Regions from separate parts of the Margalitia sp. FSL K6-0131 genome, predicted to be linked through region 2. Evidence: a T-box and tRNA genes for the amino acid it is inferred to sense, from the RefSeq annotation. Region 2 holds a T-box; the other regions hold tRNA genes.

Evidence for each region. The T-box of region 2 lies ahead of gltX (glutamate--tRNA ligase). A T-box ahead of a tRNA ligase gene usually reads a tRNA of that ligase, here a tRNA-Glu.
Region 1: it encodes a tRNA-Glu, which carries the amino acid that the T-box ahead of gltX (glutamate--tRNA ligase) is inferred to sense. The anticodon was not compared.
Region 3: it encodes a tRNA-Glu, which carries the amino acid that the T-box ahead of gltX (glutamate--tRNA ligase) is inferred to sense. The anticodon was not compared.

What each region holds. Positions count from the first base shown of each region.
Region 1 is NZ_JBBOZS010000001.1:4,887,368-4,894,412, reverse strand. It holds rRNA gene NSQ59_RS24030 (23S ribosomal RNA) at 1-2,012, shown strand, start outside; rRNA gene rrf (5S ribosomal RNA) at 2,079-2,195, shown strand; tRNA gene NSQ59_RS24020 (tRNA-Glu) at 2,235-2,309, shown strand; tRNA gene NSQ59_RS24015 (tRNA-Val) at 2,313-2,388, shown strand; rRNA gene NSQ59_RS24010 (16S ribosomal RNA) at 2,525-4,075, shown strand; rRNA gene NSQ59_RS24005 (23S ribosomal RNA) at 4,264-7,045, shown strand, end outside.
Region 2 is NZ_JBBOZS010000001.1:5,520,947-5,527,991, forward strand. It holds gene NSQ59_RS26905 (MFS transporter) at 1-967, opposite strand, end outside; gene NSQ59_RS26910 (ArsR/SmtB family transcription factor) at 1,117-1,428, opposite strand; gene NSQ59_RS26915 (hypothetical protein) at 1,722-1,871, opposite strand; gene ligD (non-homologous end-joining DNA ligase) at 1,955-2,878, opposite strand; gene ligD (non-homologous end-joining DNA ligase) at 3,145-4,044, shown strand; T-box leader at 4,242-4,479, shown strand; gene gltX (glutamate--tRNA ligase) at 4,526-6,190, shown strand; gene NSQ59_RS26935 (UbiX family flavin prenyltransferase) at 6,367-6,972, opposite strand.
Region 3 is NZ_JBBOZS010000001.1:70,456-77,500, forward strand. It holds gene mazG (nucleoside triphosphate pyrophosphohydrolase) at 1-965, shown strand, start outside; gene NSQ59_RS00345 (RNA-binding S4 domain-containing protein) at 986-1,249, shown strand; gene yabP (sporulation protein YabP) at 1,403-1,708, shown strand; gene yabQ (spore cortex biosynthesis protein YabQ) at 1,705-2,343, shown strand; gene NSQ59_RS00360 (FtsB family cell division protein) at 2,377-2,784, shown strand; gene NSQ59_RS00365 (S1 domain-containing RNA-binding protein) at 2,858-3,262, shown strand; gene ltrA (group II intron reverse transcriptase/maturase) at 3,897-5,153, shown strand; tRNA gene NSQ59_RS00375 (tRNA-Glu) at 5,305-5,376, opposite strand; tRNA gene NSQ59_RS00380 (tRNA-Met) at 5,386-5,462, opposite strand; gene spoIIE (stage II sporulation protein E) at 5,846-7,045, shown strand, end outside.

The DNA of each region.
Region 1 (7,045 bases), 630 kb from region 2:
TAGGGGCCCTCATCGGGTTACCGAATTCAGACAAACTCCGAATGCCAAATACTTATGCTTGGGAGTCAGACTGCGAGTGATAAGATCCGTAGTCAAAAGGGAAACAGCCCAGACCACCAGCTAAGGTCCCAAAGTATACGTTAAGTGGAAAAGGATGTGGAGTTGCTTAGACAACCAGGATGTTGGCTTAGAAGCAGCCACCATTTAAAGAGTGCGTAATAGCTCACTGGTCGAGTGACTCTGCGCCGAAAATGTACCGGGGCTAAACGTATCACCGAAGCTGTGGATGGACACCTGACAGGTGTCCGTGGTAGGAGAGCGTTCTAAGGGCGGTGAAGCTAGACCGGAAGGACTAGTGGAGCGCTTAGAAGTGAGAATGCCGGTATGAGTAGCGAAAGAAGGGTGAGAATCCCTTCCACCGAATGCCTAAGGTTTCCTGAGGAAGGCTCGTCCGCTCAGGGTTAGTCGGGACCTAAGCCGAGGCCGAAAGGCGTAGGCGATGGACAACAGGTTGATATTCCTGTACCACCTCTTCACCGTTTGAACGATGGGGGGACGCAGGAGGATAGGGTAAGCGCACTGCTGGTTATGTGCGTCTAAGCAGTTAGGCTGGTTACGAGGCAAATCCCGTAACCGTGAAGGCGGAGCTGTGATAGCGAGGGAAATATAGTACCGAAGTTCCTGATTCCACACTGCCAAGAAAATCCTCTAGTGAGGTGAAAGGTGCCCGTACCGCAAACCGACACAGGTAGGCGAGGAGAGAATCCTAAGGTGAGCGAGAGAACTCTCGTTAAGGAACTCGGCAAAATGACCCCGTAACTTCGGGAGAAGGGGTGCTCTGGTAGGGTGCAAGCCCGAGAGAGCCGCAGTGAATAGGCCCAGGCGACTGTTTAGCAAAAACACAGGTCTCTGCGAAGCCGCAAGGCGAAGTATAGGGGCTGACGCCTGCCCGGTGCTGGAAGGTTAAGAGGAGGGGTTAGCGTAAGCGAAGCTCTGAATTGAAGCCCCAGTAAACGGCGGCCGTAACTATAACGGTCCTAAGGTAGCGAAATTCCTTGTCAGGTAAGTTCTGACCCGCACGAAAGGCGTAACGATCTGGGCACTGTCTCAACGAGAGACTCGGTGAAATTATAGTACCTGTGAAGATGCAGGTTACCCGCGACAGGACGGAAAGACCCCGTGGAGCTTTACTGCAGCCTGATATTGAATTTTGGTACAGCTTGTACAGGATAGGTAGGAGCCTTTGAAGCCGGAGCGCCAGCTTCGGTGGAGGCGTCGGTGGGATACTACCCTGGCTGTATTGAAATTCTAACCCGCACCCCTGATCGGGGTGGGAGACAGTGTCAGGCAGGCAGTTTGACTGGGGCGGTCGCCTCCTAAAGAGTAACGGAGGCGCCCAAAGGTTCCCTCAGAATGGTTGGAAATCATTCGTAGAGTGTAAAGGCACAAGGGAGCTTGACTGCGAGACCTACAAGTCGAGCAGGGACGAAAGTCGGGCTTAGTGATCCGGTGGTTCCGCATGGAAGGGCCATCGCTCAACGGATAAAAGCTACCCCGGGGATAACAGGCTTATCTCCCCCAAGAGTCCACATCGACGGGGAGGTTTGGCACCTCGATGTCGGCTCATCGCATCCTGGGGCTGTAGTCGGTCCCAAGGGTTGGGCTGTTCGCCCATTAAAGCGGTACGCGAGCTGGGTTCAGAACGTCGTGAGACAGTTCGGTCCCTATCCGTCGTGGGCGTAGGAAATTTGAGAGGAGCTGTCCTTAGTACGAGAGGACCGGGATGGACGCACCGCTGGTGTACCAGTTGTCTTGCCAAAGGCATCGCTGGGTAGCTATGTGCGGAAGGGATAAGTGCTGAAAGCATCTAAGCATGAAGCCCCCCTCAAGATGAGATTTCCCATAGCGCAAGCTAGTAAGATCCCTGAAAGATGATCAGGTTGATAGGTTCGAGGTGGAAGTGTGGCGACACATGGAGCTGACGAATACTAATCGATCGAGGACTTAACCAAAATAGAGCGATTCTCTTTACTTCTTCTTCTACAGTATTTAGTTTTGAGGGAACAAACCTCATATAGTCTGGTAATTATGGCGAGAAGGTCACACCCGTTCCCATCCCGAACACGGAAGTTAAGCTTCTCAGCGCCGATGGTAGTTGGGGGCTCTCCCCCTGCAAGAGTAGGACGTTGCCAGGCAAACCCCTTTTGGGGATATTTTTTTCCCTTATTTTAATTGGCCCGTTGGTCAAGCGGTTAAGACACCGCCCTTTCACGGCGGTAACACGGGTTCGAATCCCGTACGGGTCACCATATGGAGGATTAGCTCAGCTGGGAGAGCACCTGCCTTACAAGCAGGGGGTCGGCGGTTCGATCCCGTCATCCTCCACCAAAAAAGTTCTTGACATTCTTTGTTTAGAAGAGTAATATAGAAAAAGTCGTCACTGTTAGTGACTAAGAATTGATCTTTGAAAACTGAACAGAACGAAACGTCAATGTTTTGAAATTTATGAGCTATATCAAACACTTTTTTGGAGAGTTTGATCCTGGCTCAGGACGAACGCTGGCGGCGTGCCTAATACATGCAAGTCGAGCGGACTTTTAAAAGCTTGCTTTTAAAAGTTAGCGGCGGACGGGTGAGTAACACGTGGGTAACCTGCCTGTAAGACTGGGATAACTCCGGGAAACCGGGGCTAATACCGGATAACTTCTTTCCTCGCATGAGGAAAGATTGAAAGATGGCTTCGGCTATCACTTACAGATGGACCCGCGGCGCATTAGCTAGTTGGTGAGGTAACGGCTCACCAAGGCGACGATGCGTAGCCGACCTGAGAGGGTGATCGGCCACACTGGGACTGAGACACGGCCCAGACTCCTACGGGAGGCAGCAGTAGGGAATCTTCCGCAATGGACGAAAGTCTGACGGAGCAACGCCGCGTGAGTGATGAAGGTTTTCGGATCGTAAAACTCTGTTGTTAGGGAAGAACAAGTATCGTTCGAATAGGGCGGTACCTTGACGGTACCTAACCAGAAAGCCACGGCTAACTACGTGCCAGCAGCCGCGGTAATACGTAGGTGGCAAGCGTTGTCCGGAATTATTGGGCGTAAAGCGCGCGCAGGCGGTTTCTTAAGTCTGATGTGAAAGCCCACGGCTCAACCGTGGAGGGTCATTGGAAACTGGGAGACTTGAGTGCAGAAGAGGAGAGTGGAATTCCACGTGTAGCGGTGAAATGCGTAGAGATGTGGAGGAACACCAGTGGCGAAGGCGACTCTCTGGTCTGTAACTGACGCTGAGGCGCGAAAGCGTGGGGAGCGAACAGGATTAGATACCCTGGTAGTCCACGCCGTAAACGATGAGTGCTAAGTGTTAGAGGGTTTCCGCCCTTTAGTGCTGCAGCTAACGCATTAAGCACTCCGCCTGGGGAGTACGGCCGCAAGGCTGAAACTCAAAGGAATTGACGGGGGCCCGCACAAGCGGTGGAGCATGTGGTTTAATTCGAAGCAACGCGAAGAACCTTACCAGGTCTTGACATCCTCTGACAACCCTAGAGATAGGGCGTTCCCCTTCGGGGGACAGAGTGACAGGTGGTGCATGGTTGTCGTCAGCTCGTGTCGTGAGATGTTGGGTTAAGTCCCGCAACGAGCGCAACCCTTGACCTTAGTTGCCAGCATTCAGTTGGGCACTCTAAGGTGACTGCCGGTGACAAACCGGAGGAAGGTGGGGATGACGTCAAATCATCATGCCCCTTATGACCTGGGCTACACACGTGCTACAATGGATGGTACAAAGGGCTGCGAGACCGCGAGGTTAAGCCAATCCCATAAAACCATTCTCAGTTCGGATTGCAGGCTGCAACTCGCCTGCATGAAGCCGGAATCGCTAGTAATCGCGGATCAGCATGCCGCGGTGAATACGTTCCCGGGCCTTGTACACACCGCCCGTCACACCACGAGAGTTTGTAACACCCGAAGTCGGTGAGGTAACCTTTTGGAGCCAGCCGCCGAAGGTGGGACAGATGATTGGGGTGAAGTCGTAACAAGGTAGCCGTATCGGAAGGTGCGGCTGGATCACCTCCTTTCTAAGGATAATGGAAAACCACTTACGTGGTTATAAGAAGACGTTTATAAGTTCTGTTCAGTTTTGGATGATCAATTCATCCAGGATAATTTGTTCCTTGAAAACTAGATACTGATAGAAGAAACCAAGTAAAACCGAGAATCGCCACTTTATGGATTTCATCCATTTTAAAGTAGTAATAACCTTATAGGTTAAGTTAGTAAGGGCGCACGGTGGATGCCTTGGCACTAGGAGCCGATGAAGGACGGGACTAACACCGATATGCTTCGGGGAGCTGTAAGCAAGCTTTGATCCGGAGATTTCCGAATGGGGGAACCCACTGCTCGTAATGGAGCAGTATCTTTACCTGAATACATAGGGTAATGAAGGCAGACCCGGGGAACTGAAACATCTAAGTACCCGGAGGAAGAGAAAGCAAACGCGATTTCCTGAGTAGCGGCGAGCGAAACGGAAGAAGCCCAAACCAAGAGGCTTGCCTCTTGGGGTTGTAGGACACTCTATACGGAGTTACAAAGGAACGGAGTAGATGAAGAGGTCTGGAAAGGCCCGTCAAAGAAGGTAACAACCCTGTAGTTGAAACTTCGTTCCCTCCAGAGTGGATCCTGAGTACGGCGGGACACGTGAAATCCCGTCGGAAGCAGGGAGGACCATCTCCCAAGGCTAAATACTCCCTAGTGACCGATAGTGAACCAGTACCGTGAGGGAAAGGTGAAAAGCACCCCGGGAGGGGAGTGAAAGAGAACCTGAAACCGTGTGCCTACAAGTAGTTAGAGCCCGTTAATGGGTGATAGCGTGCCTTTTGTAGAATGAACCGGCGAGTTACGATTTCATGCAAGGTTAAGCTGATGAAGCGGAGCCGCAGCGAAAGCGAGTCTGAATAGGGCGAATAAGTATGAGGTCGTAGACCCGAAACCAGGTGATCTACCCATGTCCAGGGTGAAGGTAAGGTAACACTTACTGGAGGCCCGAACCCACGCACGTTGAAAAGTGCGGGGATGAGGTGTGGGTAGCGGAGAAATTCCAATCGAACTTGGAGATAGCTGGTTCTCTCCGAAATAGCTTTAGGGCTAGCCTCAAGATGAAGAGTATTGGAGGTAGAGCACTGTTTGGACTAGGGGCCCTCATCGGGTTACCGAATTCAGACAAACTCCGAATGCCAAATACTTATGCTTGGGAGTCAGACTGCGAGTGATAAGATCCGTAGTCAAAAGGGAAACAGCCCAGACCACCAGCTAAGGTCCCAAAGTATACGTTAAGTGGAAAAGGATGTGGAGTTGCTTAGACAACCAGGATGTTGGCTTAGAAGCAGCCACCATTTAAAGAGTGCGTAATAGCTCACTGGTCGAGTGACTCTGCGCCGAAAATGTACCGGGGCTAAACGTATCACCGAAGCTGTGGATGGACACCTGACAGGTGTCCGTGGTAGGAGAGCGTTCTAAGGGCGGTGAAGCTAGACCGGAAGGACTAGTGGAGCGCTTAGAAGTGAGAATGCCGGTATGAGTAGCGAAAGAAGGGTGAGAATCCCTTCCACCGAATGCCTAAGGTTTCCTGAGGAAGGCTCGTCCGCTCAGGGTTAGTCGGGACCTAAGCCGAGGCCGAAAGGCGTAGGCGATGGACAACAGGTTGATATTCCTGTACCACCTCTTCACCGTTTGAACGATGGGGGGACGCAGGAGGATAGGGTAAGCGCACTGCTGGTTATGTGCGTCTAAGCAGTTAGGCTGGTTACGAGGCAAATCCCGTAACCGTGAAGGCGGAGCTGTGATAGCGAGGGAAATATAGTACCGAAGTTCCTGATTCCACACTGCCAAGAAAATCCTCTAGTGAGGTGAAAGGTGCCCGTACCGCAAACCGACACAGGTAGGCGAGGAGAGAATCCTAAGGTGAGCGAGAGAACTCTCGTTAAGGAACTCGGCAAAATGACCCCGTAACTTCGGGAGAAGGGGTGCTCTGGTAGGGTGCAAGCCCGAGAGAGCCGCAGTGAATAGGCCCAGGCGACTGTTTAGCAAAAACACAGGTCTCTGCGAAGCCGCAAGGCGAAGTATAGGGGCTGACGCCTGCCCGGTGCTGGAAGGTTAAGAGGAGGGGTTAGCGTAAGCGAAGCTCTGAATTGAAGCCCCAGTAAACGGCGGCCGTAACTATAACGGTCCTAAGGTAGCGAAATTCCTTGTCAGGTAAGTTCTGACCCGCACGAAAGGCGTAACGATCTGGGCACTGTCTCAACGAGAGACTCGGTGAAATTATAGTACCTGTGAAGATGCAGGTTACCCGCGACAGGACGGAAAGACCCCGTGGAGCTTTACTGCAGCCTGATATTGAATTTTGGTACAGCTTGTACAGGATAGGTAGGAGCCTTTGAAGCCGGAGCGCCAGCTTCGGTGGAGGCGTCGGTGGGATACTACCCTGGCTGTATTGAAATTCTAACCCGCACCCCTGATCGGGGTGGGAGACAGTGTCAGGCAGGCAGTTTGACTGGGGCGGTCGCCTCCTAAAGAGTAACGGAGGCGCCCAAAGGTTCCCTCAGAATGGTTGGAAATCATTCGTAGAGTGTAAAGGCACAAGGGAGCTTGACTGCGAGACCTACAAGTCGAGCAGGGACGAAAGTCGGGCTTAGTGATCCGGTGGTTCCGCATGGAAGGGCCATCGCTCAACGGATAAAAGCTACCCCGGGGATAACAGGCTTATCTCCCCCAAGAGTCCACATCGACGGGGAGGTTTGGCACCTCGATGTCGGCTCATCGCATCCTGGGGCTGTAGTCGGTCCCAAGGGTTGGGCTGTTCGCCCATTAAAGCGGTACGCGAGCTGGGTTCAGAACGTCGTGAGACAGTTCGGTCCCTATCCGTCGTGGGCGTAGGAAATTTGAGAGGAGCTGTCCTTAGTACGAGAGGACCGGGATGGACGCACCGCTGGTGTACCAGTTGTCTTGCCAAAGGCATCGCTGGGTAGCTATGTGCGGAAGGGATAAGTGCT
Region 2 (7,045 bases):
CTTTTGCCTCACTTATTAACCACGCCTGACTAACTATTAATCCACCGGAATGTACAATTCCCCAAATAAATACCATAAAAATCATTGGAACGAAATAAAAGCCTAAATAATATACCAACAAATAAACGATTAAATACAAAATTAAAAATGATATTATGGTTTTTATAATGCTTTTCTTTAAAAACACTCCAAACAAATTATTACCTACAATCATAATTACACCAAATATTAGTAACATGACACTGATGAGAGAGCCATTCATGGAGGTTACTTTTGCAAGGTACTCAGCAAAGTAACTATATACTGAAAACATAGCTGCAAAAATAAACACTACCGTTGCAATATTTAGCCATAATCCTGGTTTACGTAATATACTAATTTGCTTACCAAAGGTCATTCTTTCTTTAACGGGCATTGAAGGAAGCAAAATAAATATTCCTATAAAGGCAATAGCATTTACAATCGCTCCAAACAAGAAAGCAATTTCTAATGAAAATCGTTCTGCAAGATAAGAAGTCAATGGTACACCTAAAGCAAATCCAACTGTAATTCCCATGAAAACCTTCGTAACTGCTTGACCGCTTTTCTCTGGCGGTACAAATGAAGCTGCAGTTACAAGCGCTATTGAAAAGAAGAGTGGGTGAAGCGCTGCAGGAAGAATACGAAAAATAAGCATAACCTCAAAATGCGTTGTAAAAGCATAAATAATATTTGAAATAACAAACATAAATATTGCTGTTAATAAAAGTAGCTTACGATTTATCCCAGTTACTAGTAATATTAAAAATGGTCCAGAGATAGCAACAACAAGAGCAAATATACTTACTAATAAGCCCGCTTGTGAAGTTGAAATCGCAAATTTTTGCGCTATTTGTGGTAATACCCCGACAATACTCATTTCTGTTGTAATAATTCCAAATACACCTAATGCCAGTATAATAATAAGCAGAGGGCTTACTTTTTTCATTTATGAAATCTCCATTCTTATAGTGATTTTAAAAGTCTAAATATTTCACGTGACAAAAAATAGTCGCATCGTACTTTTTATGTACATATAATATCAGATATCTATATAAGTAGATGTGTTGTTTAAAAAAAAGAAATCCTCCTCTCTATTTATAATTCCTTTTGAACGTACTCGGCGAATTCTTGTATTGTTTTTTCATTTCGACGATAATACGTCCATTTTCCAATTCGTTCGGATTCTAATAATCCAGCCTTTTTCATCGTCAATAAATAACTAGAAATAACAGACTGTGCCAGTCCAGTTTTCAATTGAATCTCCCCTACACATACCCCAACTTGAAAACTAATCCCTTGTTGTAAATAAGGCTCTTCATCAAAATATTTTTCTGGATTCTTTAACCATAATAGAATTTGTTGTCTCGTTTCATTTGATAATGCTTTATAGATTAGTGAAGGTTCCATAACAACATTATATCTATTTTTATAGATTTGTAAATATATCGAAAAAGTAAAAAGACCCTCAGCCCAGTTGCTGAAAGCCTTTAATGATGAGGACAATTAAACCCTAATAAGCTGTATTCTTTTGTTTTATTCTGCTGTTGAATGACCTGCTGCTCCAAGATAGTCTGTTCCAATGAATCATCCATTTCAACTATGTTTGATAATGTTATTTTATTGACATTTTTTGTAAAGTCCATGATTCATTTACTAATAAAACCAAAAAATTAGCGTGGGTTCAGGTATTTCGAAAGAACTTACTTCGCCTTGTTTGTATGGGTTTCCTTTGTTTCAATCGAGCTAGATGGACTCGGCATCGATGATTCTTTATTTGCCATCTCCTCAATCACCTGTCCTGCGGTGGTAGTAGTATTAAGTTTATGTTCTGGAATTCGTTGGCTCTTCATCTATTTTTCCCTCCTTTCCATTTTATTGTCTTCTTTTTACATTGGGATATTCTTTTACTTGGATAGTCCATTTAGTCTTTTTTTTAAACTCTTTCAAACAAACACTCTTCTGGTGGAATTTCAATGAATCCCTCAATACTAGGCTGCCTCAGTGCTCCACCTTCTGTCCATTCGGCAAATTTTATCTTTACTGTCTTTTCTGGCCGTACCCAAACGGCATCCGCATGGCGTTGCGGTATCTTATGGAAGGGAAGATGCTCGGTTACAAACTCTTTTAATTCATTCGTTAGCTCTCTCCAGTCGCTTACTGTCATTTTTCCCGTCCCTGTGTGTCCCACATAATGCAGTCTTCTTTCAGAATCATATAACCCAAGCAAAATGGAATTAACAGTGTTATGTCTTAGAGTAAAGCCCCCAATGACCGCGATGATATCCTGAAAGTTTTTCACCTTGAGCCAATCTCCCCTTTTCTTCCCAATTGCATAGGGGGAGTTCACCCTTTTTAGCACAATGCCTTCCATCTCTTGTTCCTTAACTGCGTCAAATAAGCCTTGGGTTTGGCTTACTGATGGAACCAGCTGTATATGTTTATTAGGTGTAATGATATGAGACAACATCTCATTTCTTTCATGAAACGGCTTGTCATTAATCCACATTCCATTTAAATAGACAATGTCGAAAATCATATAAATAATCGGTACAGATTCGGCAGCAATCATTATACGATCCATATTTCTCAAACCATCTCGCCTCATCACCCGTTGAAAAGAAGGCTTACCGTTTTCACCTAAAGAAATCACTTCCCCATCTAAAATGACAGAACGACTGGTGCAATATTCACTAATGTTTGTAATCTCAGGATAATGCATTGTCCGCTCATTTTTTTTGCGATTATACAGCCGTACTCCGCCATTATCTGCATAGGTAAGAACGCGGACACCATCCCATTTCACTTGTGCAATCCATTCCTCTCCCGTTGGGATGGTACTACTAGGAACCGGCTCCATCGGTAAAATAGGTTCCAGATTTATCACTCCAATTTTTAGATAGGCTATTTTTGCATATATTGTTGTTTTTCATTTATTGTTTCCCATCCTAATATAGACTTGGTTTCGGGGCATCTTTTCTTAAGATGATTGGGATTCTTAACCAAAATAAGGATGGATATAAGGTTTTCGTCACCAAAAACAATAAAGTTTAAGAAAAGAGCATTTATAATACATAGTTTTAACAAATCGATGAAAATATAGAGAAAAAATAGGAGGCCATTCTGGTGGAGGAAATTGTCGTTGATGGCAGACGGATTGAAATTACACACCCAGACAAAATGATTTGGGAGACGCAAGGGATAACAAAGATCGACTTTATTCACTACTTAATAAATGTATCGCACTATCTGATTGAACATGCAAAGGACAGACTATTAATGGTTTGGCTTTACCCGCATGGAATAGCTGGCAAGAAAATCGAAAAAAGGTCGGTTCCTGAGTCTGCACCAGAATGGATCAGCCGTATTTTCTATAAAAACAAAGAGCGAATGCTATTAAATGACACTGCGACACTGGTTTGGGCTGCAAACTACGGTGCAATTGAATTTCACGTTCCGTTTGATCGCCATGATAAGCCCGATTTTCCTATGGAAATGGTATTTGATTTAGATCCTCCAGATGATACAAGCTTTCATTTGGTAGTAGAAGTGGCTTTGAAACTGAAGGAACTTCTTCAATCCCTCGGTCTGCTATCTGTACCAAGAACATCAGGTTCATCAGGGCTTCAAGTATTTGTACCAATTGAACCCATTTATTCATTCGAACAAACAAGAAGTATTACTACCTTTATCGCAAATTATTTTCAAGAACAAATGCCAAAGCAGATTACCATTGAAAGAGTAGTTTCAAAAAGAGGAAACAAACTATATTTTGATTACTTACAGTTATGGAGAGGAAGAACCATGCCAGTCGTATACTCGCCAAGAGCCAAAAGACATGCAACCGTTGCGACCCCGCTGACCTGGTCTGAATTAGAAGAAGGTATACAACCTACAGAATTTACTATTTTAAATATAAGGAGAAGGATAGAGGAAAAAGGGGATTTGTTTAAGACGTTAACAACAGAAAAGCATAATCAATCTCTCCGTGAAATTCTAAGTTTTATTGAAAAAAACAAAGTGTAGTTTCTATTGATCATCTAACAACCTTATTTACTTCTAAAACGGTTCTCCTCTCTTCACTCATTTCTTTTAGTCCCGTTAGTCCCGACTTTAACGAGCAAAGGGCGCCAGCTAATAGACTATCATCCTTAAAGTCCAAATTTGATTGTTGACAGTTTGGTTATAATGTATTATCGTATCACTAATTATATCCACAATTGTAAAATGCAATGAAGAGGAAGAGTAATTAATCACTCGAATCTTAGAGAGCCCATGCTGGTGAAAATGGGTATTCGAGCTTAATGAAAGAAGCCTTGGAGCAGTCGACTGAAAAATTGGAGTAAGTCTACCGGGGATTTCCCGTTAAAGAAATGTGCAGCAGAATAATGAATTGCTGCATTATGAGCGGGTTTTAACCAATTTAGGTGGTAACGCGGAAGTATGCCTTTCGTCCTTTAATAGGATGGAGGGCTTTTTTTATTTTGATCTATAGGGGGATATGATTATGTCAAATGAGAACATGGCAGAACTGTTATTTCCGGATGTCAGGCAGTTACCGGCAGATATTTATTCACTATATCCGCCAAGAAATTTGTCTTCATCTGCTATGGTAACACGTTTTGCACCGAGCCCAACGGGTTTATTGAATATTGGTGGGCTTTACGCAACTTTAATATCGGAAAGATTAGCCCATCAAAGTAATGGAGTCTTTTTCCTGCGTATTGAAGACACAGATAAAAAACGTGAAGTAACAGGCAGCATCGAAAATATTATACATTCATTGTCATACTTCGGGATTGATTTCGATGAGGGACCTCTCCTTATAGGTGACGAAAAGGGGACCTATGGACCCTATAAACAAAGCTCACGAATACAAATTTATAAGGTATTTATTAAGCATTTAGTCCGAAATGGATTAGCTTATCCTTGCTTCTGTGATGCGGACGATTTACAAAAGATAAAAATACGTCAGCAGAACTTAAAAATAAGAACAGGTTATTATGGCAAGTGGGCTAAACATCGAGATATTTCTTTTCTACAAGCCAAGGAAGAGATTTTAAATGGCAAACCGTTTGTTATTAGACTTAAATCTTTAGGGTCAGCAGATAGGAGAATAACATACCATGATTTGGTGAAAGGTCCGATAGAGTTACCGGAAAATGACCAAGATATTGTTATTATGAAAACGGATGGTTTACCAACCTATCACTTTGCTCATACCATAGATGATCATCTGATGGGTACAACCCATGTCATTAGAGGCGATGAATGGCTTTCTTCCGTGCCTATCCATATTCAGTTGTTTGAAACCTTAGGTTTTAAAATACCAGAATACGGACATATCGCTCCAATCATGAAGCAAGTCGGAGCTTCTAAACGGAAATTTAGTAAACGGAAGGATCTTGATGGCACCGCTGAGTATTACAAAGAACAAGGATACCCAGGATTGGCTATAAGTGAATACTTCATGAATCTCATCAACTCTGACTTTGAAGAATGGAGGATGGCAAACTCCCATCAATCATTTAGAGACTTTTTTATCCATACGGATAAAATGAATGCCAGTGGTGCTTTATTAGACATGAATAAACTAAATGACATCAGCAAGGATGTTATCTCTAAGCTCACCAGTAAGCAAGTATTTGACCATTTATATACTTGGTCAAAGGAATTTGATTCTGAGCTTTATAGTTTAATTGACAAGAATAAGGAATATACTGTACACATTCTAGATATAGGAAGAACAATGAAGAAACCAAGAAAAGATTATGCAAAGTGGTCCGATGTGAAGCCAATGATTGCTTACTTTTATGACGAATGGTTTGAAAAGGATGTATTGGGTGACTATAAGTTACCTACAAATGTAAGTTTTAATGTTGCGAAAGAAATTGTACTAGGTTTCAGCAAAACTTATAGGTTTAATAATGAAAAGGATGCTTGGTTCCATGAAATAAAAGAACTTGCTGGGAAACTCGGATTTGCAAAGGATATGAAGCAATTTAAAGCTAACCCTAACCATTACAAAGGGCATGTTGGTGATGTAGCGATGGTAATTAGGGTAGCTCTAACTAACAGAACTACTACACCTGATTTGTACGATATTATGAAAGTAATGGGTGAAAAAAGGGTTCTTGCAAGAATGCAGACATTTGTCGGTCATTCTATTTAACCAACTTAAAGGCATCTCAAAAAAAATGACCGGGGAACACTTTTCCGGTCATTTTGATTTTATTTACTTAACACAATCTTTCAGAGTAACCATTTCATCCACTACACGCTTTACCACTATTGTGGTACTGTCCTCAGTTAAGAAGCAATTCTTGAACAATAGACTTATTTACTTCTTTAATCAAAAAGTGTTTCCTTGATCATTGCTATTCTCTTTTTTGATAAAACCATTCCAACGTTTTTCTTCCGCTTCGGCAGATGTATGTTGAACTGATCCAGTGTTCGAAATACAATATGGTTAATTATGTCATCTAGCGATTCAGGGTGGTTATAAAATGCTGGCATTGGAGGGAGTATAACGGTTCCCATACGAGATAAAGCTAACATATTCTCAAGATGAATATCATTGAGCGGTGTTTCCCGTGTCACCAATACCAACTTTTTGCGTTCTTTTAAAATGACATCTGCTGCGCGAGTAATTAAATTATCACCAAGACCTACACGAATGGAAGCTAATGTTTTCATTGTGCAAGGGGCAATGATCATACCATCAACTTGAAATGAACCACTGGAAATCTTGGCCGCTAAATCTTTATTTGAGTACGAGTAATCTGCCAGCTGTGAAACTTCTTTGGCGGTATAAGGAGTTTCATCCTGGATGGTTACAGCAGCCCATGAAGACATAATGAGATGTGTTTCAATACTCGTATCCTTGAGAAACTGTAAAAGACGAACACCAAACATGGCTCCTGTTGCACCGGTTATTCCTAAAATTAACTTCATCCTTATAAATCCCTTCTTCCACTTACTAAAAAAATTCTAATTCCTATGAAGGTATAAATGCTTTTCTATGAAA
Region 3 (7,045 bases), 5.5 Mb from region 2:
CATTCAGTGCCTCTAATGTGAAATTAACGTTAATGGAAAAATATCCAGATGATTATTTGATTTCTATAGTAACAGCAGCAGGCTCAAAGGAGGAAAGGGTTAAAACCATCCCACTTTATGAACTGGATCGCCAAGTTGAAATCAATAATCTGACAAGTGTTTATGTTGCTCCAATGAAGGAAACATCCCTAAAAGAGTTTACTGCATTACGGTCTATCATTGCTGACTTGAGAGGCCCGAATGGGTGTCCGTGGGATAAGGAACAAACACATCTTACCTTGAAAAAATATTTATTAGAAGAGGCATATGAATTATTAGAGGCAATAGATGAAGATGATATAGACCATATTATTGAAGAGCTTGGAGACGTTCTTCTTCAAGTTATGCTGCATGCACAAATTGGGGAAGACGAAGGTATGTTTTCCATTGAAGATGTAATAGAAGGCATTTCTGATAAAATGATTCGGAGACACCCGCATGTTTTCGGTGAGGTAGTCGCAAATAATGTGGAAGATGTATTGAAAAATTGGAGTGAAATAAAAGGACAAGAAAAAGGGCATGAAGCGAAAAAATCTGTATTGGATAAGGTAGGAAAGGGATTGCCTGCACTAATTCGTGCGTTTGAATATCAAAAGTGCGCGTCCAAGCTTGGATTTGATTGGGATCAGGCGGAAGAAGCATGGAAAAAAGTTCTGGAGGAAATGAAGGAATTTCAGGCGGAAATAACGAAAAAGGATAAACAGAAGCAGATTTCAGAGTTTGGAGATCTTCTTTTTGCTATGGTTAATGTTGGGCGCTTATTATCCATTTATCCGGAAGAAGCCCTTGAAAGAACAAATCAGAAATTTAAAAGAAGATTCCAATTTATTGAAGAACAAGTAGAATCAAGCGGAAAATCATTTTCGGAATTTACATTAGCCGAGCTAGATGAATTTTGGGATCAGGCAAAAAAAGCAGGATTATAGAGGTGAAAATTATGACAACGATGAGATTAGATAAATTTTTAAAGGTTTCCAGATTAATCAAAAGGAGAACTCTTGCAAAGGAAGTAGCAGATCAAGGAAGAATCACGATTAATGGTCAGCAGGCAAAAGCAAGCTCAAATGTGAAAATTGGTGATGAGCTGGTGGTTCGATTCGGTCAAAGACTAGTAACGGTGAAGGTAGAAAATCTGCAAGAAAACACTCGTAAAGAGGACGCGGCCGGTATGTATTCGGTACTGAAAGACGAACGGATTAATCAAGAATAGTCACTCCCTTTTATAGGGAGTTTTTTTATTGTATTGAAACAGGCTTGTTCTTTTTTTCCGAACCTTGACATACACATGATTATATAGCTTGGACTAGTTGAAAGATAGCTGAAAGCATATGTATGGCAGGAATACGGAAAGCGGGGGATTAAGTTGAGTCAGTATTATGATACACCTTCTAGTGGGAAAAATGTAAATCAAGAACATGATGTGATTATGAGAGGGAGGAAGCTTTTAGACATTACGGGTGTAAAACAAGTTGATAGCTTTGACAATGAAGAGTTCCTATTGGAAACGGTGATGGGCTTTTTAGCTATTCGAGGACAAAACCTGCAAATGAAAAATCTCGATGTAGAAAAAGGGATTGTTTCCATCAAGGGGAAGGTCTTTGATTTGGTATACTTAGATGAACATCATGGGGAGAAAGCTAAAGGCTTCTTTAGCAAGCTATTCCGATGAGCCTAACCACCCAGTTTTACACGATGCTTGCCATGATCGCTATGGGAAGCATTTTTGGTGCCTCCCTTGATACGTATAACCGTTTCCTTCAAAGAGGTAAGAGAAAAAAGTGGATTGTATTCATCAATGATGTGATGTTTTGGCTGATACAGGGACTAGCCATCTTCTATATTTTGTTCTTAGTCAACTATGGGGAAATCCGTTTTTATATATTTATTGCATTAGTTTGTGGTTTTGCGGCATATCAAGCTTTAATGAAAAATATTTATGTTAAATTACTTGAGGCAATAATTAATGCCGTAATATCAATCTATCAATTTATACTACGATTATTTATGTCGCTGATTTTTCATCCAATTAAATGGATTGTTTTGGCAATCATTACGCTATCCATTACATTAGGAAAGGTACTATTGTCCCTTGTAAAAATGATTATAAAGATGTTATTATGGGTGTTAAAGGTTATATTTTATCCAATTAAATGGATTCTAAGTTTATTATGGAAATTAGTTCCTGGATTTATTAAAAAATCAGTCGAAAAATTCTATTCTGGATTTGCAGGGATTTTGGAAAAAACTAAGAATAAAGTTATGTATGCGTGGAAATTTATAAGCAGTATTTTTTATAAAAAGTAGGGTTTTATAGGAATCAAGATAGGAGGTTTAGAGATGGGTGTCCGGAAAGAAAAAAATATTACGCCGATGGAAAATGCATATACAAAACAGCAAATGATGAAAGAGAAAGTAATGGCGAGAAGGAAAAAATTACTTTTCCGCAGATTAGCGGTTTTTAGTATTATCGCATTGGCATCGGTATATTTGTTGGTTTCCACACTCATCTTAAGAAACCACCAGCTTGAGGTAAAACAAGCAGAAAAGGCAAAGCTAGAGAAAAAACTTGCTGATCTGAAGAAAAAAAAGACCTACCTTCAAGATGAGGTAGTAAAATTAAACGATGATAACTATATTGCAAAGCTGGCAAGAAGTGAATATTTCCTTTCTGAAAAGGGAGAAATTATTTTTAACATTCCTGACGACAAGAAGAAGAAGGACGAGGATAAAGATGTGTCTTATTGACACTCTTTTTTAACGTCCGATATAATATATAATAAGCTTTATCTTTTATCTTTTAAGGAGGAAATTATTTTTTATGTCGATCGAAGTAGGCAGCAAGTTACAAGGGAAAGTAACAGGGATCACTAATTTTGGAGCGTTTGTTGAATTGCCTGAAGGCTCAACAGGTCTTGTTCACATTAGTGAAGTAGCGGATAACTATGTGAAGGATATTAATGAACATTTGAAAGTGGGCGATGAGGTCCAAGTAAAAGTCATTAATGTTGAGAAAGACGGCAAAATTGGTTTATCGATTCGAAAAGCAAAAGAACAGGCACCAACTCAGAAACCTCGTCATAATAAACCAAGTCATAATCAACGTCCAAAAGAAAACTTCGAGCAAAAAATGGCTCGTTTTTTAAAGGATAGTGAAGATCGTCTATCTTCATTAAAACGCCATACAGAATCGAAACGCGGCGGCCGTGGTGCTAGACGAGGCTAACTTGCTGTCTATTCACATATAGCAGGTGAAGGTAATCTTCATAAATAAAAAAGGCATTCTTTTTAAGAAGAATGTCTTTTTTGGTGCGCCCAGCATGGGTGCAGTCTATAGGGTGAAAGTCCCGAACTGTGAAGGCAGAAGTAGCAGTAGCTAAACGCAAGGGTGTCTGTGGTGACGCAGAATCTGAAGGAAGCGGGCGGCAAATCTCCGGTCTGAGGGACACGAACTTCATATAAGGCTAGGTATCATTGGATGAGTTTGCCAAACAAAACGAAGTCCTTTCTGCCAAAGATGATACAGAGTAAATGAAGCAGATAGATGGGGAGAAAGACTGTACTCTTACCTGGGGAGGTCTGGCTGAAATGCCGAGCACACTCGGTAACTTACTTTGTGAAGGGTAATTGAACAGCCAGAAGTCAGCAGAGGTCATAGTACCTGACTAGCTTAAGATGGTTAGGGAAGGACTGAACATTTAAGGAGAATATACACTAGGCGTTCATTGTTTATGATGATACAGACAATCCAATTGGACTTACTTAAAGGAGGAAGTGGTGAATTCCACAGGGGACTTTAAGAGGGTGGAATAAACAATGGCACAAATAGCACGTATATTCACGTGAAAGGATGTATCGAAATGATGGAACGAATACTGTCACGGGACAATCTACTTTCGGCATTGAAACGTGTCGAAAAGAATAAGGGTAGCCATGGAGTAGATGAAATGCCTGTAAAATCCCTACGAGCGCATATTCTACAAAATTGGCAAGAAATCCGAAATTCAATAAAGGACGGAACCTATGAGCCTATGCCAGTCAGACGAGTCGAAATCCCGAAACCAAATGGCGGCGTTCGTTTATTAGGTATTCCTACCGTGACAGACCGTTTTGTCCAACAAGCGATTGCCCAAATATTAACCCCAATCTATGACCCAACCTTTTCCGAACATAGCTATGGGTTTAGACCCAGAAGAAGGGCACATGATGCCGTTAGGGAAGCAAGGCAATATATAGAAGAGGGCTACAGATGGGTAATAGATATGGACTTAGAAAAGTTCTTCGACAAGGTAAATCACGATATGCTTATGGGACTCCTAGCAAAAAGAGTCAAGGATAAGACGATTCTAAAGTTAATTAGAAAATACTTAGAGTCGGGGATTATGATAAACGGTGTGGAAACTATCAGCGAAGAAGGTGTTCCTCAGGGTGGACCATTAAGTCCACTACTTTCCAATATCATGTTAGATGAATTAGATAAGGAACTAGAGGAAAGAGGACACAAATTTGTCCGCTACGCAGATGATTGTAATATTTACGTAAAAACCAAGAAGGCAGGTTTACGCGTCAAGAGTTCTATCACTACTTTCATTGAAAAGAAGCTTAAACTAAAAGTAAATGAAGAGAAAAGTGCGGTGGACAGACCGTGGAAACGAAAGTTTCTTGGATTCAGCTTCACATCAAACCGTAATCCAAAAATCCGTATCGCAAAAGAAAGTATAAAGAGAGCTAAAAGTAGAATAAAAGAACTAACATCAAGGTCAAAACCCATTCCATTGGAATTGCGTATTGAGAAACTAAATGAATACCTTGTTGGTTGGTGCGGATATTTTGCGCTGGCAGACACGCCAACTCCCTTTAAACAACTGGATGAACATATTCGAAGAAGACTCCGAATGTGCCTTTGGAAACAATGGAAACTACCCAAAACAAAAATTAAAAGGCTCATATCCCTTGGCGTTCCAAGAGAGAAGGCCCATGAATGGGGAAATTCTCGTAAGAAATATTGGCGCATTTCGAATAGTCCTATCTTACACACAACACTAAATCTAAAGTTTTGGAGAAATCAAAAGCTTAAAAGTCTGTTAGATAGATACAACCATTTGCGTCATACTTAAGTGAACCGCCGTATACCGAACGGTACGTACGGTGGTGTGAGAGGTCGGGGGTTAGTCACCCCCTCCTACTCGATTTTAACAAAAAAAGGTTAGTATTTATGCAGCCAAAAAAAAGCGCCTTGCTTAGCAAGGCGCCTTTTGTGTTTTGTAATGACCCGTACGGGATTCGAACCCGTGTTACCGCCGTGAAAGGGCGGTGTCTTAACCGCTTGACCAACGGGCCATATTAAATTGGTAGCGGCGGAGGGGATCGAACCCACGACCTCACGGGTATGAACCGTACGCTCTAGCCAGCTGAGCTACGCCGCCATATTTAAAAGATATTTCAAAAGCACAAGTTCTATATTACCTACGGATTGGTTCTTTGTCAATATACTTTTACTATTTTTTTAATCAATTTGTGTGGAAAACATTTTTTGTGAGTTTCCCAGGCTAATGGCATAAGATGGACCGTCTTTACAAAATAGTGTCGAATGTGCCTTCAATCTCAGTATGCATACGGTATTCTCTTAATAAAGATAAAAATCTCCTGTTTATTATCTCGTTATTTGACGAGAAACATGGAAGACCATCCATCTTTTCGCTGAAAGAAGTCGAACTTTTCTTTCTATTCATCTCTCAATTTTGACAAACTTCTAGACTTGTCCAATATATAATGATTTGCAACTACTACGCTAGAGGGGTGTATAAAAATGGAAAAGGCGGAACATAGCTTTATGGATCAAGGAAGTAACTTAGAGGAAACAAAGCTTGAAGTTTCCAGAAGATTAACCAGTCTTCAAGTAAAGCTAGACCAATTCTTTCTCCAAAAAGGTGTAGCTCTCATTATTATCGGTTTTTTACTTGGACGAGCCTTAATATTATCACATTTATCACCATTTTCACTGCCGTTCTTTGTTTCCGTGTATATGATGAGGAGAAAAAAAGCGCCGTTAGTTTTATTGGGACTGCTTGCAGGTGCTTTTACCTTATCAATCGCCAGTACTGTCTATACTTTTTCGTGTGCGGTCATTTTTTTAGTAGCTTTCCGGCTGTTTGCCAGATTTCATAAGGATGAAATAAAGGCTCTGCCATACTATGTATTTTTTACTTCTTTTGCTGCAAGATGTGCCTTTCTTTATATTCAACATCATGAAACCATTACCTTATATGATGGTATGATGGCTGGGGTGGAGGCATGTCTCACTTTTATCCTCACACTTATATTTATGCAGAGCATTCCACTCTTATCACTTAAAAAAAGAAAAAAAAGTTTCAAAACAGAAGAGGTTGTCAGTCTAATAATTATGCTGGCTTCTGTGCTTACAGGAACCATTGGGTGGTCCATCTATAATTTATCCATAGAGCATATTTTATCGAGGTATCTGGTTCTTCTTTTTGCATTTGTTGGAGGTGCAACGGTTGGATCAACAGTAGGAGTCGTCACAGGTCTCATTTTTAGCTTAGCAAATGTATCTAGTTTCTATCAAATGAGTTTATTGGCTTTTTCGGGATTGTTAGGAGGGCTTTTAAAAGAAGGGAGGAAAGTCGGCACTTCCATTGGTTTATTAATTGCCACCTTATTAATAGGAATGTATGGAGATGCCCAAACTCCTTTACTTCAAAATATTTATGAATCCTGTATTGCCATAATGCTGCTTATTTTAACGCCGCAGCAGTTGACAATGAAAATGGCAAAGCATATTCCGGGAACATCAGAATTTGCTCAGGAACAGCAACAATACATGAGAAAAATCAGAGACATCACCGTTCACCGAGTTGAACAATTTTCCTCCGTCTTTCAAGCACTTTCAAATAGTTTCTCCCAATATGATCAGTGGCGGGAAGGAGATCAAGAAGATCAGGAGCTTGATTATTATTTAAGCAATGTGACGGAAAAAACTTGTCAGTCC